One region of the Macrococcus psychrotolerans genome, then DNA from elsewhere that is predicted to be linked to it. Evidence: riboswitches for the same ligand, from Rfam matches in the RefSeq annotation. Region 1 holds a riboswitch; each other region holds the start of a gene.

Region 1 (5,309 bases):
TTAAATATACAGGCACTTTAAAGGACGTTGGTTATAAGTTTAATAAATGGCTTGATCTTGATTTCTATCAGTTACTCTTGAAATAAATAATAAATAATAAAGGAGTTTCACATGAAACAAATCCATGCATATGATGAATTACAATCCTTTTTACAAAACAACGAAAAGGCACTTGTATACGTCATGACTACTGGTTGTTCAGTATGTCATGCAGATTATCCAAAAGTTAAGGCTATTGCAACAGATATAAATATACCATCTGTATATCTACTCGCAGACGAAGTTCCAGAAGCTGCGGGCCAGCTCAGTTTATTTTCTTCACCTGTCGTCATTTTATTTAATCATGAGAAAGAGTACCATCGACAAGCTCGTATTATCGATTTTGATATGCTAAAGCTACGTATCAATCAACTACTTCAAGAATATTAATTACCTTCACTCCATCTATCATTGAACCTGAACGATGCAGAAATAATATTTTCTGCATCGCTCAGGTTATTTAATAGCGGATATGCCCTTCTTATAATCGTACTCTATTCTACCTGGAACGCCACTTCTATACTATCGTCTACAAAAGAATGTCTGATACTATCTGCAAATGGGTTATCAAGTGGTGTGCCTACATAAATATGCACTTTATTCTCACCTATTTTTATACTGTCCTTAATCGGTTGCATCCCATCATATGTTTTTATTCTAATATCAGCAAGCTCTAGTTTATACTTCCCATTTTCCGGTACAACAAAAGCAAACCCTGAGTATGTCTGCTTATTTTCTTTGTATGAAACTTGTATAACATAAAATGGTGTCTTCCATTTTTTATTCGGCGTATAGATTGCGGATACAAGATCATCACTTTTAATCACATCGTTCACCAATGCCTTTTGCGCTTCTTCCATAGAATTGTAGGTGCCTTTTTCTATCGCCTTAATTTCTTTCGTCTTCACTTCATGTTGCGCTGTATCCTGCGGTAATTTCTGCCATACAATCAGTGAAAATAAAATAATTGCTAGTAAACATCCAAACACCAATACTTTCTGGTGGTTATTCATATAGATTCCCCCTAACATTTAACATCTCTTAATACAATTATATCGAAAAACAAGAGATAAAGTAAGCGTTTTCAAATATGTTTGAGGAATAAAAATTTGTATGTAGTATTATATATTTAAAATATGGGTAAACATATTAAAAATAACAAGCAGGTGACTTTATGGATAACGCTACTTTTATCGTTGATACAATTGAACGCTATGCAACTACAACACGAGGTGCTAAAAGAGCACATGCTAAAGGAAACCAATATATAGGGAAACTACAGTTAAATGAGATGGGAAAACGGATATTCAATTTAGACGATACACAATTAGATGTGATTGTCAGACTTTCAGACGCACCTCCCAATAGAAATGTACCTTCTAATCTAGTACCACTTAAAGGACTTGCGTTGCATATTAAACAGGCACATATTAATCTTGTGATGGTAACATTTCCGTACTTCCCCTGGACAAAAGAGGTCTCTATAGTGAAAATCGCTCAATACATACATGCCATTCATAAAAGTGAAAGTAAATTATTGAAAATTAATTTATTAAGACATTTATTAAAAATTGAAGATTTCAATAAACATCTTATGAAGTTTATTCTTAATCAACCGATCAAGACAACTATGAATCAAACATTTCATAACTTACATTATTTTAAATACAATGAACAATTTATAAGATTTCATGCACGTAAGAAGTACAATCAAATAACATTATATGCCGAAATTTATGATGAGATTAAACCGATTTCAGAATTACGGAAAGACGCTGTTATTGAAGAAATTGCTCATATTGAACTTACATCCGAAACAAGCGAAACATATACTACGTTCGACCCGTTGCAAACTGGATCACTGGATGCTGTCTATGACGAAATATTAAATTTACGTTCAGAGATGTATAAAATATCAAATCAACATAGAAACGAAGAAGGCATAACCTTAGAATAAAATATTTTAAAAATTCAAATTATAGTTTGACAATTTTTAAAATGCGTTATATTATACTAATTAACAATTTCATATGCTTATCCAGAGCGGTGGAGGGACTGGCCCTATGAAACCCGGCAACCTATTAATTTAGGTGCTAATTCCAGCAGGTATATCCTGAAAGATAAGGTATTTTATGAGTCTATCTTTTAGGTAGACTCTTTTTTTATATTAATTTACGAGGAGGTCATCATATGACAAATTCATTCCATTTTGAAACCATTCAGGTTCACGCTGGCCATTCAGTTGATAGTGCATCTCATTCACGTGCTGTGCCTATCTACCAAACTTCTTCTTTCGTGTTTGATGACACGGAGCATGCTGCTAATTTATTCGGTTTGAAAGAAGCAGGTAATATTTATTCAAGATTGACTAATCCTACAAACGCAGTCTTAGAAGAACGTGTTGCCCAGCTTGAAGGAGGCGTTGCTGCTGTGGCAGTATCTTCAGGCATGGCCGCAATTACGTATGCAATCTTAGCACTTGCATCAAGTGGAGATCATATCGTTTCATCTGCATCACTATATGGCGGGACACATACATTATTCAGTCACACTTTACCGAAATATGGTATTGAGGTTGATATCGTAGACACTTCAAATATCGACAATATTAGAAATGCTATTAAAGGTAATACTAAAGCTGTCTTTATTGAAACGATTGGTAATCCTGAAGGTAATATCGAAGACTTCGAACAACTGTCAGCCATCGCAAAGTCAGCAGATATTCCACTGATTGTAGATAACACATTTGCTTCCCCTTATTTATTCCGTCCAATTGAACACGGTGCTCATATCGTTGTGCATTCAGCCACTAAATTTATTGGTGGACATGGTAATTCTATCGGCGGAATTATAATAGATGGTGGGAACTTTAATTGGGATAACGGCAAATTTGAAGGGCTTTCTGCACCTGATGCATCATATCATAACTTAGTATTTACAGAAGCCTTTAAAGACGCTGCATATGCTGCTAAAATTCGTACTACATTATTACGAGATACTGGCGCATCACTTTCACCATTTAATGCTTTCTTACTAATCCAAGGACTTGAAACACTTTCCTTACGCGTAGAAAGACATGTAGAAAATGCTCAGAAAGTAGCAGAGTATCTTGAATCACATCCAAAAGTTGCATGGGTGAAATATGCCGGATTATCTTCAAGCAAATACTTTAACTTAAAACAAAAGTATTTACCTAATGGTGCTGGATCTATTTTTACATTTGGTGTTACTGGAGGTTATGAAGCTGGTAAGAAGTTCATTGAATCACTAGAATTATTTTCATTGCTTGCAAATGTCGGCGATGCTAAATCACTAGTAATACACCCTGCAAGTACCACGCATGCACAATTGACTGACAGCGAGCAACTTGAAGCTGGTGTTCGACCAGAAACCATCCGTTTATCTATCGGGATTGAGCATGTTGATGATATTATAGCTGATTTAGAGAAAGGACTCTCTGCAATATAATATGACAGTACGTCTTCTCATCATCAATCTCATGCCAGATAAACAAGCAACAGAACAACACTTTAAAAGAATAACAGATGCATTAAGTTTTGATATTAAGACTGAATATCTCTATCTGACTTCACACCATTACAAAAATACGAGCATCTCCTACTTAAAGCAACATTATAAGTGTTTGAACGATATTAAGGATACTGATTATGACGCCATGATTATTACTGGTGCAGCGCTAGAGCATCTGGAATTTAATGAAGTTACCTATATTGATGAACTCAATAAAATTATGGAATGGTCCAAAGAACATATAAAAAAAAGGATTTTCATTTGCTGGGCAGCACAGTATGCCCTCTATAAGAACTACGGTATCAAACCTATAAAAAATGATAAAAAGTTGTCGGGAATATATCTTTATAACATTAATCCATCCCATCCCCTTTATAAAGATAGAACATACTATTATTCACCTCAGTCTAGGTACATGCAAATTAACCCCGAAATAAAAGCAATTAATGATCTGAGCTTAATATCGTATAAAGGAAATGATATCGACATAATAACGAATAAAAAACATACTGATTATTACTTTGCCGGACATTTAGAATACAATCAATATACATTAGCTAAAGAATATGAACGCGATTTAAAAATAAATAGTGATACCCCTATCCCTGAAAATTATTTTATAGATGACTCTAGCACACCTTTAGAAGCAAGATGGTATAGTAGTGCTGAAGAAATCTATGAATTTATTCTAAAAAAAGAATAAACGTCAAATTCACATCATTTGTCTTTTATCATACAGATAGCCATTAGCCGTCCTTTTATTTTCAGAATATTGTGATATATTAAAAACAATAACATATTTAGGAGATGGTGATATGGATATTAAAAACGTAACCGTCGCCGGAGCAGGCGTCTTAGGTAGCCAAATTGCTTTTCAAGCTGCATTCTTTGGATTTAAGGTCACGTTGTATGATATAAATGATGAGGCTGTTAAAGCAGGACGAGAGAAATTACAGAAATTAGTACCAATATATGCTGATTATTTCAATAATGAAAAACTGGCACAGGAGACCTTGAATAAAATTAAAATTACATCTGACCTAGAGGCATCTCTTAAAGATTCAGATTTAATGATTGAAGCAATTCCTGAATTATTCAATATTAAAGTAGATTTCTACAAATCTGTGGCTAATCTTGCACCAGAAAAGACTATTTTTGCAACGAATTCATCTACAATGATGCCAAGTCAATTCAGAGAAGATACAGGAAGAGAAGAAAAATTCCTCGCGCTGCATTTCGCTAATGAAGTGTGGAAAAATAATACGGGTGAAGTTATGGGACATGATAGAACTCATGAACAGTATGTTCAGGATGTCCTAACTTTCGCTGCTGAAATAGGCATGATTCCAATACATGTAAAAAAAGAACAGCCTGGATACGTATTAAATTCTCTGCTTGTACCATTACTACAGGCTGCAGAACAATTATACGCTCATGGTATTGCAGATATCGAAACGATTGATCGTACTTGGATGGCAGCAACCGGCGCTCCTCTAGGACCATTTGCTATTTTAGATGTCGTAGGTTTAAATACCGCTTATAATATTGCTACTGCTTCTGCTAGTGCAAATCCAGCTATGCATGCAGTTGCTGAAATGCTAAAAAAAGAATACGTCGACAAAGGGAATTTAGGTACTTCAACTGGAGAAGGATTTTACAAATATCCTAATCCTAGTTATAGAGAAGAAAACTTTGTTAAAAAAACTATGAAAAAAAGAGATAAGGGTGATGCGTAATCC
Region 2 (5,309 bases), 560 kb from region 1:
ATCTGCCGTGGAAGACAAACTTCTCGAAGAAATGTTCCAATTCTTTCTCACCGACAATTACCTTCACACTATTATCGCGAGAGTAGTTCGTAATATGCTCGCTTCCTACTCCTTCTGCATTGTAGTAAGCAATCGGTGTAACCGGATACGGTAATTCGAATACTTTCTCTAATCGTTCTGCCTTTAGCTTCAGTTCTTCTATCGAATGTTTGTATGACCTGAACTGTGCTGAACCGTCTTCTCCCTTATCGAGACAGATTGTCTGTTCAGATTTCGAATCTAGTTCTAATATGTTGAATACTGTTTCAAATATCGGTTCCCCATCAAACTGCATCTCACTAATACCGTGGTATAGATGTCCTGTCCAGTAGTTAGAATCGATTACGTAAATTCCTGTACGTGTTAAAATAACGTGATCTAGCTTATCTGTACTTTTCACACGTTTTCCTGGAATATAGATATTCGCTAATACGTGCATATCTTCTGGACGGATGCGTTCTTGTGCGACAAGATTATCTTTAAGGTTAATCAATGTTAAATCCGTTAAATATTCTCCCTTATCTCTAGAAAATAATTTCAGTGAATCAATCTGTGCATTTTGTGTCGATAACTGTGCTTCGTATGTATCTTTCTGTTCAGCAAGTTCCTTCTTAAACGTTAATCTTGATTTTTCACTAGATTCCTCGTAGTTACTTTTCATTTCTGAACGTTCTTTGTTCAGTGCTTCTTCCTTTGCACGTATTGCTTTCTTCTTGCTCGATAGTGCATATATAAAGAGCACGATGAATAACAACAGTGCTACTGCTAATCCAAGTGCGATATAATGCATGGGTTGTAAATTTGATAAAGACATAGCTCTCACCTTTCTAATGTTTAATAGTTTCATTATAAAGAAAAAGAGACACAACTTCATTGTTTTAGATAAATTAATTTAAAAATAAAACTGCTTTTCACATCTTAATAGAAATTTCACACTATTTTATAATAGATTAACAATACCTTAATATCTAAATGGAATACTTGCAGTGTCCATACCTATACTCGGACAAACTACATTGGAGGTTTTGATAATGGCAAAGTACAAACAAATGTTACTGGCAGGATCATTCGCGTCAACTCTACTACTAGGAGCTTGTGGTAATGAAGAGAAATCAGATGATGCTAAAACTGAAGATGCAGCAAAAGAGGAAAGCACTGAAGAATCTACTGAAGAAGAGACAACCGAAGAATAATAATAAAAGCTGTAAACCTCATTGGTTTACAGCTTTTATTATTATGATAAATTGGCTTTTAATGTATCGACGCGATCTGTCGCTTCCCACGGTAAGTCAACATCAGTACGACCGAAGTGACCATACGCTGCTGTCTGTTTGTAGATTGGACGACGTAAGTCTAACATCTGGATAATTCCTGCTGGACGTAAATCAAATGTTTTACGTACCGCTTCAACAAGCTGCTGCTCCGTGTAGTCTGAAGTACCATAAGTTTCAACAGAGATAGATACAGGCTGTGCTACACCGATAGCGTAAGCTAACTGTACTTCACACTTATCCGCAAGACCTGCTGCTACGATATTCTTCGCAACGTAACGTGCTGCATATGCACCACTACGGTCTACTTTAGTAGCATCCTTACCACTGAATGCACCGCCACCGTGACGTGCATAACCACCGTACGTATCTACAATAATCTTACGACCTGTAAGACCCGCATCCCCTTGAGGACCACCGATTACGAAACGACCCGTTGGATTAATGAAGTATTTTGTTTCATCGTCAATTAAATCCGCTGGAACAACCGGCTTGATCACGTGTTCTTTAATATCTTCCTGAATTTGTTCAAGTTCAATCTTCTCATGGTGTTGAGATGAGATAACGATCGTATCGATACGTTTCGGTTTCCCTGCTTCATCATACTCAACAGTAACTTGTGTCTTACCGTCTGGACGTAGATAATCTAACGTACCGTCTTTGCGTACTTCTGTTAAACGACGTGCAAGTTCATGTGATAAAGAAATTGGTAATGGCATTAAGCTTTCTGTTTCGTTACAAGCAAATCCGAACATTAAACCTTGGTCACCTGCACCGATTGATTCAATATCAGAATCCGTTAATGAATCACGATCTTCTAACGCTTTATCCACACCTTGAGCGATATCTGGTGACTGCTCATCGATTGCCGTCAGCACTGCCATCGTCTGGAAGTCATAACCAAACTTTGCACGTGTATAACCGATTTCTTTAACTGTTTCACGCACGACTTTAGGAATATCAACATACGTTGACGTTGTGATTTCACCTGCGATTAACGCCATACCTGTTGTTACAGATGTTTCACAAGCAACACGTGCTTTAGGATCTCCTTTTAGGATTTCGTCTAAGATAGCATCACTAATCTGGTCAGCAATCTTATCCGGATGTCCTTCTGTTACTGATTCTGATGTAAATAATTTACGGTCTGTCATATATATTACACTCCTTGAATTTAATTACGGGACTATAAAAAAAATAGCCTTCTCTCCTAGTAAGAGAGAAGGCACAATAAACGACCATTCTACTCTTATCGTTCAGAAATTAATCTGCAAACGGTTTGGCACCTTACTTAACACATTGTTAAGGGTTGCTGGGCTTCAAAGGGTCCATGTCCCTCCACCACTCTGGATAAGAGAATCCGCAAGTTAGATATTACTAAACTTTATGTTCACTGTCAACAATACCGCATATATCAGAAATTTTCTGAATAATTTCGAATATAAAGATTATACATAATTTATATGAAACCTTCAAATTGATATGTTATACTATTTCATGAAACTGCTTACAAAAGCAGAACAATAACTTTTTGGAGGCTGACCATGGGGGAAAATACTCAAGTAATTGAGCAACTGAGCAAATTAAACACTGGAAATCTAGAACGTCAATTATCAAGAACACAATTGATTACGGAAATTCTATTCAACGGTGAAGGTGTGTTAACAGAATCCGGTGCGGTACGCAGCGAAACCGGTAAATATACTGGACGCTCACCGAAAGATAAGTTCATCGTGCGTGAAGCTGAAACTGAAGATAACATCGACTGGGGTACAATCAACCAGCCTATCGAAGAAGAAGTATTCTTAAACTTACTGGATAAAGTGACAGACTACTTAAGCAAAAAAGAAAAGATCTATGAATTCCAAGGCTATGCAGGTGCTGATAAATCATCCCAACTACAACTACGCGTTGTGAACGAACTTGCTTGGCATAACCTATTTGCACGTACAATGTTTATCCGTCCTGAAACAACGGAAGAAGGACTAAACATTACACCTGACTTCACAATTATCTCTGCACCACACTTTAAGGCTGATCCATCAGTTGATGGAACGAAATCTGAAACATTCATCATTACAAGTTTCCGTCATAAGATCATCTTAATTGGTGGTACAGAATACGCCGGCGAAATGAAAAAAGGTATCTTCGGTGTGATGAACTACTTATTACCGACACAAGGCATTATGAGCATGCACTGTTCAGCAAACGTCGGTGAGAATAAGGACGTTGCGTTATTCTTTGGATTATCTGGTACTGGTAAGACGACACTATCTGCAGATCCACAGCGTAAACTTATCGGTGATGATGAGCACGGATGGAATGACAACGGTGTGTTTAATATCGAAGGCGGTTGCTATGCGAAGACGATCGACTTATCTCGTGAGAAAGAACCTCAGATCTACGACGCAATTCGTTACGGTGCCATCCTCGAGAACGTTAAGGTCGATGAAAAAGGTGTGCCGGACTACACGGATAAATCTTTAACTGAAAATACTCGCGCAGCTTATCCAATCGATAATATCGATAATATCGTTCTACCATCAATTGCAGGACACGCGAATACAATCATCTTCTTAACTGCTGATGCGTTCGGTGTGTTACCTCCAATCTCTAAATTAACGAAAGAACAAGCGATGTATCACTTCTTAAGTGGATTTACATCTAAATTAGCAGGAACTGAACGTGGCGTAACAAGCCCACAACCGGTATTCTCTACATGCTTCGGCTCACCGTTCTTACCGTTACATGCGACAGTATATGCGAACATGTTAGGGGATCTAATCGATAAACATGATGCAGCAGTTTATCTTGTGAATACAGGATGGACTGGCGGAGAGTATGGTGTCGGTAGCCGCATGAACTTAACGCATACACGTTCTATGATTCGACGTGCGATTAGCGGCGAACTGAAGACAGTTGAGTATCATCAGGATGAAATCTTCGGACTTAATATTCCGAAGCATGTACCAGGTGTACCGGCAGAGATTCTGTATCCCCGTCATGCATGGGTATCCAAAGATGCTTATGATGAGAAAGCAAAAGACTTGGCATTACGCTTCCAGGAGAACTTTAAGAAGTTTGGTGAGAAGTCCGCTGAAATCGAAACTAAAGGTGGATTTAATTTTAGAGGATAGCACAAAAAAACGTCGCTTTTTTTAAAGTGGCGTTTTTTTCATCTACTATATTATGATTTTATTTCCCTTTCCACTTCTTCCATCCACTTTTCAATTTCCTGTAATACATAGCGTTCATTGTCTGGACGCATCACATGCTGCTCCCCTTCAATAAATAACACTTTATGCTTAATTCCGAGCTGTTTTAATTTATCGATCAGCATATATGCATGCTCTATACTGACAAGTTTGTCTTCTGTACCATGTACAATCATGATTGGCGGGCTATCTTTCGTTACGAGATTAATCCCTTCTCGTCGGTCATACGCCGCTTTGTTACTGATTGGTCCGACGAGGCGTTTCAGCATACTGCGAAGATCTTGTCGTTCATCATACATATAGTAGATACTCGACACTCCTCCCCATGTGATAAAGGATGTCACGTCAGCTTCCTGATACGTTACTAACCCTTGTATTCCGCCTCTCGAAAATCCAACGAAGTGTATCGGTACGTCGTACTGTGCTCTTAACAGTCTTACAAGTGCATAGACGTCTTCTCTATCTGCACCTGCGAATTCATCTTGACCATTCTGGTGTGTACCGCGATAATAAGGTGCTGCAACCAGTGTGTCCTTATACGCAAACTGCATCAGTCTCGCTGGTCTAACCGTTCCGACTGCACCTTTCCCGCCTCTTAAGTAGATGACGATGCGTTTCACGTGTTTCGGTTCATAGATCATTGCTTTAACGATATAGTCATCTGATTGATAGTCAAACGTCTCAAAAGGAATGCCACCGAGTTGTGCGTTAATCTTCGTTCTATTGAACATCATATTCCCCATCTTTCTGTAATACCCCTACGATATAGTTGACGCAGTCGTCT
Region 3 (5,309 bases), 120 kb from region 1:
GGTCAATTTACTAGTGTGGATGCTCTTAAAGATTTAAAGATCCCATTATCAGGCGGAGATAATCAAGCTGATACTGCTAAAGCCTCACCTGAAGAACAGGCGGCGCTTGCGAAGATGATGCAGGCCGGTAAAGTACCAACAGTAATGCTTTCTGACATTGCTACGATTAAAAATGTAGAGAGTCGTGAATCTATTTCTAAGACAAATGGTAAAGATTCACTAAGCATACAAGTCATTAAGTCAGATGATGCGAATACTGTAGCGTTAGCAAACGATGTAAAAGATAAAGTAAAGGAATTTAAGAAGAATAATAAAGATATTAATGCTGTACTGATGATGGATCAGGCAAAACCGATTGAAGACTCTGTAAAAACGATGGCAGAAAAAGCAATTATTGGAGCATTGTTTGCAGTGATCATGATACTCGTGTTCCTAAGAAATATCCGTTCAACGATGATTGCGGTCGTATCCATTCCGATGTCTATATTAATGGCAATGTTAATCCTTAAACAGATGGATATTTCACTTAATATTATGACACTTGGAGCGATGACAGTTGCAATTGGCCGTGTTATTGATGACTCTATCGTCGTTATCGAGAATATATTCCGACGTATGTCTGACCCTAAAGAGAAATTGAGTGGTTCTGAGTTAATTAGCAGCGCGACTAAAGAGATGTTTATACCGATTATGAGTTCGACGATGGTCACAATTGCAGTATTCTTACCACTTGGACTGGTGTCGGGTTCTATCGGTGAAATCTTTAGACCTTTTGCTTATACAGTCGTATTTGCATTGTTGGCCTCATTATTAATTGCAATTACGATTGTACCGATGCTTGGACATACATTCTTTAAGAATGGTATTAAAGGGCATCATGATGATGAAGCAAAGGTAGGGCGTATTGCAAGTTTCTATCATAAAGTATTAGAATGGTCTTTAAAACATAAGCTTATCGTCTCACTATTAAGTATCGGTCTCCTCCTTGGTAGCTTGTTCTTAACGCCATTTCTAGGGACGTCATTCATTTCAACAGGGGAAGATAAGTTTCTTGCATTAACTTACAAGCCTAAACCTGGTGAAACTGAAGAAGAGGTTGTAAAAAAAGGTGAGCAAGTTCAGAAAACTTTAGCTGAGAATAACGATGTAGTAAATATTCAGTACTCAGTTGGAGGAGAAAATCCATTTAACCCGGTTGCTACTAACGATATGGCAATGATGGTTGAATATAAGAAGGATACACCAAAGTGGGAAAGTGAAGCGGAACGTGTATTGAACAAAATCGCTTCTTTCAAACATGAAGGAACTTGGAAGAACCAGGATTTTGCAACGGGTGGTTCGACCAATACAGTAACGGTTACTGTTAACGGTCCATCGATGAATGAAATAAGACCGGTTACAGAGCAGCTTGAGAAAGAAATGAAAGACGTTAATACTGTTACGAATGTAAGTTCATCATTAACGGATAGTTATGATGCATATACATTAAAGGTAGATCATAACAAGTTATCTGAACGCGGACTAACTGCAGGTCAGATTGCAATGGCATTAAATCAACGTAGTGATAATAAAGTTGTCACTAAAATAGGTGATAATGGCAAGTCGACAGATGTTGTTCTGACAAAAGAAAAAGAATCAAAATGGACAAAAGATAAATTAGAGAATACAAAGATTACTTCACCACTCGGTAAAGAGATTAAGTTGAGCGATGTCGTAACGATTGAAGAAGGAAAGACGTCAGATACAATTAAACGTGAAGACGGTAATATATCGGCTACAGTAGAAGGTAAGATTAAAGGAAAAGATGTTAGCCAGGCTACACAAGATGTTGCAAAGAAAGTAAACGCATTAAAACACCCTTCAAATGTTGATGTACATATTGGAGGAACGAGTGAAGATATCGGCGAGAGCTTCTCTCAACTCGGACTTGCGATGCTTGCCGCTATCGGAATCGTTTACCTGATACTTGTACTGACATTTAAAGGAGGACTTGCGCCACTTGCCATATTATTCTCGTTACCGTTTACGATTATCGGGGTAATATTAGGACTTCTCGCGTTTGGGGAGACGCTTTCTGTACCATCGATGATTGGTATGCTCATGCTCATTGGTATCGTTGTTACGAATGCGATTGTGCTGATTGATCGCGTTATCAATAAAGAAGCAGAAGGATTATCAACACGTGATGCATTGCTTGAAGCAGCGATGACTCGTGTGCGTCCAATCTTGATGACTGCACTTGCTACAGTAGGCGCATTGTTACCATTACTGTTTGGAGGAGACGGCTCTGTGCTTATTTCTAAGGCACTTGCTGTAACAGTAATCGGTGGATTGACTTCTTCAACATTATTAACATTAATCGTTGTCCCTGTAGTGTATGAAATATTAATGAACTTGAAGCAGAGATTTACGAAAGATGAAAAAAAGATTAATCCATTTATACCAACGCATGATGCGTCAACACGTGTGCATATTAAAGATAATAGATAAAATATTCTGAATACAGTTGACGTATTGTTTGAACTATACTATAGTGATATCACCAATTAAATATTTCTTATCCAGAGAAGTGGAGGGAACTGGCCCTATGATACTTCAGCAACAGGCTTTAAGTACTGTGCTAAATCCAGCAAGCATATGCTTGGTAGATAAGTGCCACATCGGCGTCATTGCTACTGAAGCAATGACGCTTTTCTATTTTAAAAGGAGCGAATGTCTGTGAGTTCTAAATTATTAAGTTCAATACCTGAAAGTTATTTTGGTAAGACGATGGGTAGGAAGCTTGAAGTCGGGGATAAACCATTGATTAATACAGCAGTTGGTATCCCTGACCAACAAGTGGATCGTACGGTGCTGAAAGCTTTACAAGATGCCATTGTCAATCCTGATAACCATAGATACGGCGTATTCCGTGGCAAGGAGGCATTGAAGAAAGAGATTCAGAAGTTTTATAAAGATGTCTATGATGTTTCATTGGAGGATGATGAAATTTGTATTCTTTATGGTACGAAAAATGGTCTTGTTCATATCCCTACATGTGTCATTGAACCTGGTGAAGGTGTATTACTCCCTAATCCTGGATATACGGATTATCTTGCTGGTGTAAAGCTTGCTCGAGGATTACATTATGAATTGCCATTACACCCTGAAAATCATTACCTACCTGACTTTGATAATATAGATAAAGCGCAACTTAATAATACAAAGCTGATTTATCTTAACTATCCATCTAATCCAACTGGGGCAGTAGCGACTCAAGCATTCTTTGATGATACAATTATGCGTTTTAAAGATACTGAAACAAAGATCGTCCATGACTTTGCCTATGCTGCTTTTGGATTTAATGGTAAGAATCCAAGCATTCTTGCTTCACCTCATGCGAAAGAAGTTGCTGTAGAAATATATTCGTTATCTAAAGGCTTTAATATGTCCGGTGTACGTGTCGGATTTGCTGTAGGGAATAAAGAGATTGTGAGTGCTCTGAACTATTTTCAGGATCATACTCAAGTTGGTATGTGGGGCGTTGTACAAGACGCAGCGAAAGCAGCGCTCGAACTAGGAGAACCTTATCTAGAAAGTCAAAACAATATATTTAAAGCACGACGCGATAAAGTGACAGCGTATTTAAAACAACTTCAAATTCCATTTGAGCCGATGGACGGTGGTATATTTTTATGGGTACGAGTGCCAGACGGTTTTGAGGGGGAAGCGTATACAGATTATTTATTAAAGCAAGAATCAATATTAGTAACTCCAGGAATCCCGTTTGGATCACGCGGTAAGAATTACATTAGAATCTCACTTGCGATTGATGATCTGTTGATAGATGAACTGCTTGAGCGCTTAAAAAATACAAAAGAATTATATATAAAATAAGAACTTACAAAGCATTACTTTGTAAGTTCTTATTTTATAGGTATATCGCACAAAGTACGATAATCATTAGCGCCATAACGATAGAGAAGAGATTAAGAATTAGCTTTGCTTTCTGGTCATTAAACTTAAATTTATAGTTAGAAATCTCTATATTTAAAAATAAACAAAGTGCAAGTAATGTAATCCAGAACTTTATCGTTCCAAGATGCATCAGTGCAACGAAGATGAAGACAACGAACACAGCACCAAGTATGATTCTTAAAAAATCCAGCAGACGCATGTTAATCATATAGATGCTTGTATAACTTACGATCAGATACATCATCATAAGTAAAATAATTAATATAATCATACGACTCTTCCTTTCTTATAATAAATAAATAGTAGGATTAAACCAAGTACGGAAGTGAGTGCACCGAAATAAAATGGCATTTCTAAATTTCTGGAAAGCAGTGCAGTAAATAACAAAGGACCGAGAATACGACCTAAACTATCCATACTGTAACTGATAGAAGTAAGTTTTCCCATTTTATTATTCGAAGTTTCTTTCGTCAATTGACTCGTCAGTAATGTTCTTACAAGGGCATTACCAGACATAAGGAGCACAAGACAGAGTCCGGCATAAAATAAATTCATGGAAAAAGGCAGCATAATAAATGCAACAATTGTAATCAATTGTCCTGTTATGATCACTGGTTTTTCTTGACCGTGCTTCACTTTACGTAAGTACCCACCTTGTAATCCAGCATTAACAAGCCCGCCAATCATAAAGAGCATTCCCATTTGTGTTGCAGTAATATTAATCTTCTCTATTTCAAAGAGCTGAAATGAGCTCTCCATCCCACTCATCGTAAACGTCACAATAAATGTTGATAATAAGAGCATATAGATTGCCGGAGTTAACAGTTTAGTGTTCACAGTAGTCTGTTCTGTATCACTAGAATGCTGTAATGTTTCCTTAATAGTGAATAGACAGAACAAAGCAATAACGGTTAATATTGCAGCAGTTGCGAAATACGGAATCTGATAGCTGATTCCAGATAGTAGTCCTCCAACTGCTGGACCGAATATAAATCCAAGTCCAATCATCATCCCCATGAGTCCCATATATTTGTTGCGCTCTTCATGTGTGGTCATATCACTGACCATGCTCGTCGTAGTAGAGAAGCATGCCCCTGAGAATAGCCCTCCAAGAATTCGAGAGGTATAAAGCATAGGTAAGTTATCGATAAATAATCCGAATAATACGAAGCTTAAAGTAAAACCAATAAGTCCGATGATCAATATTTTCTTACGACCATATTTATCGGATAGATACCCCCAGACTGGTGCTACAATAAATGAAACGATGGAATAAGAGGCAAGCAGTAACCCCATATGAAATGCATTTAAATTTAAACTATGTACTAGAGCAGGTATTACAGGTATTACAA

Evidence for each region. Region 1 has a riboswitch for S-adenosylmethionine ahead of QA539_RS00405 (O-acetylhomoserine aminocarboxypropyltransferase/cysteine synthase family protein). Riboswitches for the same ligand answer to the same signal wherever they lie in the genome.
Region 2: it holds a riboswitch for S-adenosylmethionine, as region 1 does, so the genes downstream of both, metK (methionine adenosyltransferase) here and QA539_RS00405 (O-acetylhomoserine aminocarboxypropyltransferase/cysteine synthase family protein) in region 1, are expected to answer to the same signal.
Region 3: it holds a riboswitch for S-adenosylmethionine, as region 1 does, so the genes downstream of both, QA539_RS01030 (aminotransferase class I/II-fold pyridoxal phosphate-dependent enzyme) here and QA539_RS00405 (O-acetylhomoserine aminocarboxypropyltransferase/cysteine synthase family protein) in region 1, are expected to answer to the same signal.

What each region holds. Positions count from the first base shown of each region.
Region 1 is NZ_CP124591.1:81,864-87,172, reverse strand. Features, by position in the region: gene QA539_RS00425 (GNAT family N-acetyltransferase) at 1-86, shown strand, start outside; gene QA539_RS00420 (thioredoxin family protein) at 112-429, shown strand; gene QA539_RS00415 (hypothetical protein) at 534-1,052, opposite strand; gene QA539_RS00410 (hypothetical protein) at 1,214-1,996, shown strand; SAM riboswitch class I at 2,071-2,166, shown strand; gene QA539_RS00405 (O-acetylhomoserine aminocarboxypropyltransferase/cysteine synthase family protein) at 2,230-3,507, shown strand; gene QA539_RS00400 (homoserine O-acetyltransferase/O-succinyltransferase family protein) at 3,509-4,273, shown strand; gene QA539_RS00395 (3-hydroxyacyl-CoA dehydrogenase) at 4,386-5,306, shown strand.
Region 2 is NZ_CP124591.1:1,559,956-1,565,264, forward strand. Features, by position in the region: gene QA539_RS07970 (nuclease-related domain-containing protein) at 1-853, opposite strand, end outside; gene QA539_RS07975 (hypothetical protein) at 1,071-1,232, shown strand; gene metK (methionine adenosyltransferase) at 1,274-2,464, opposite strand; SAM riboswitch class I at 2,557-2,667, opposite strand; gene pckA (phosphoenolpyruvate carboxykinase (ATP)) at 2,855-4,447, shown strand; gene QA539_RS07990 (alpha/beta hydrolase family protein) at 4,498-5,256, opposite strand; gene ytkD (RNA deprotection pyrophosphohydrolase) at 5,246-5,309, opposite strand, start outside.
Region 3 is NZ_CP124591.1:206,152-211,460, forward strand. Features, by position in the region: gene QA539_RS01025 (efflux RND transporter permease subunit) at 1-2,490, shown strand, start outside; SAM riboswitch class I at 2,555-2,655, shown strand; gene QA539_RS01030 (aminotransferase class I/II-fold pyridoxal phosphate-dependent enzyme) at 2,713-3,876, shown strand; gene QA539_RS01035 (hypothetical protein) at 3,911-4,228, opposite strand; gene QA539_RS01040 (MFS transporter) at 4,225-5,309, opposite strand, start outside.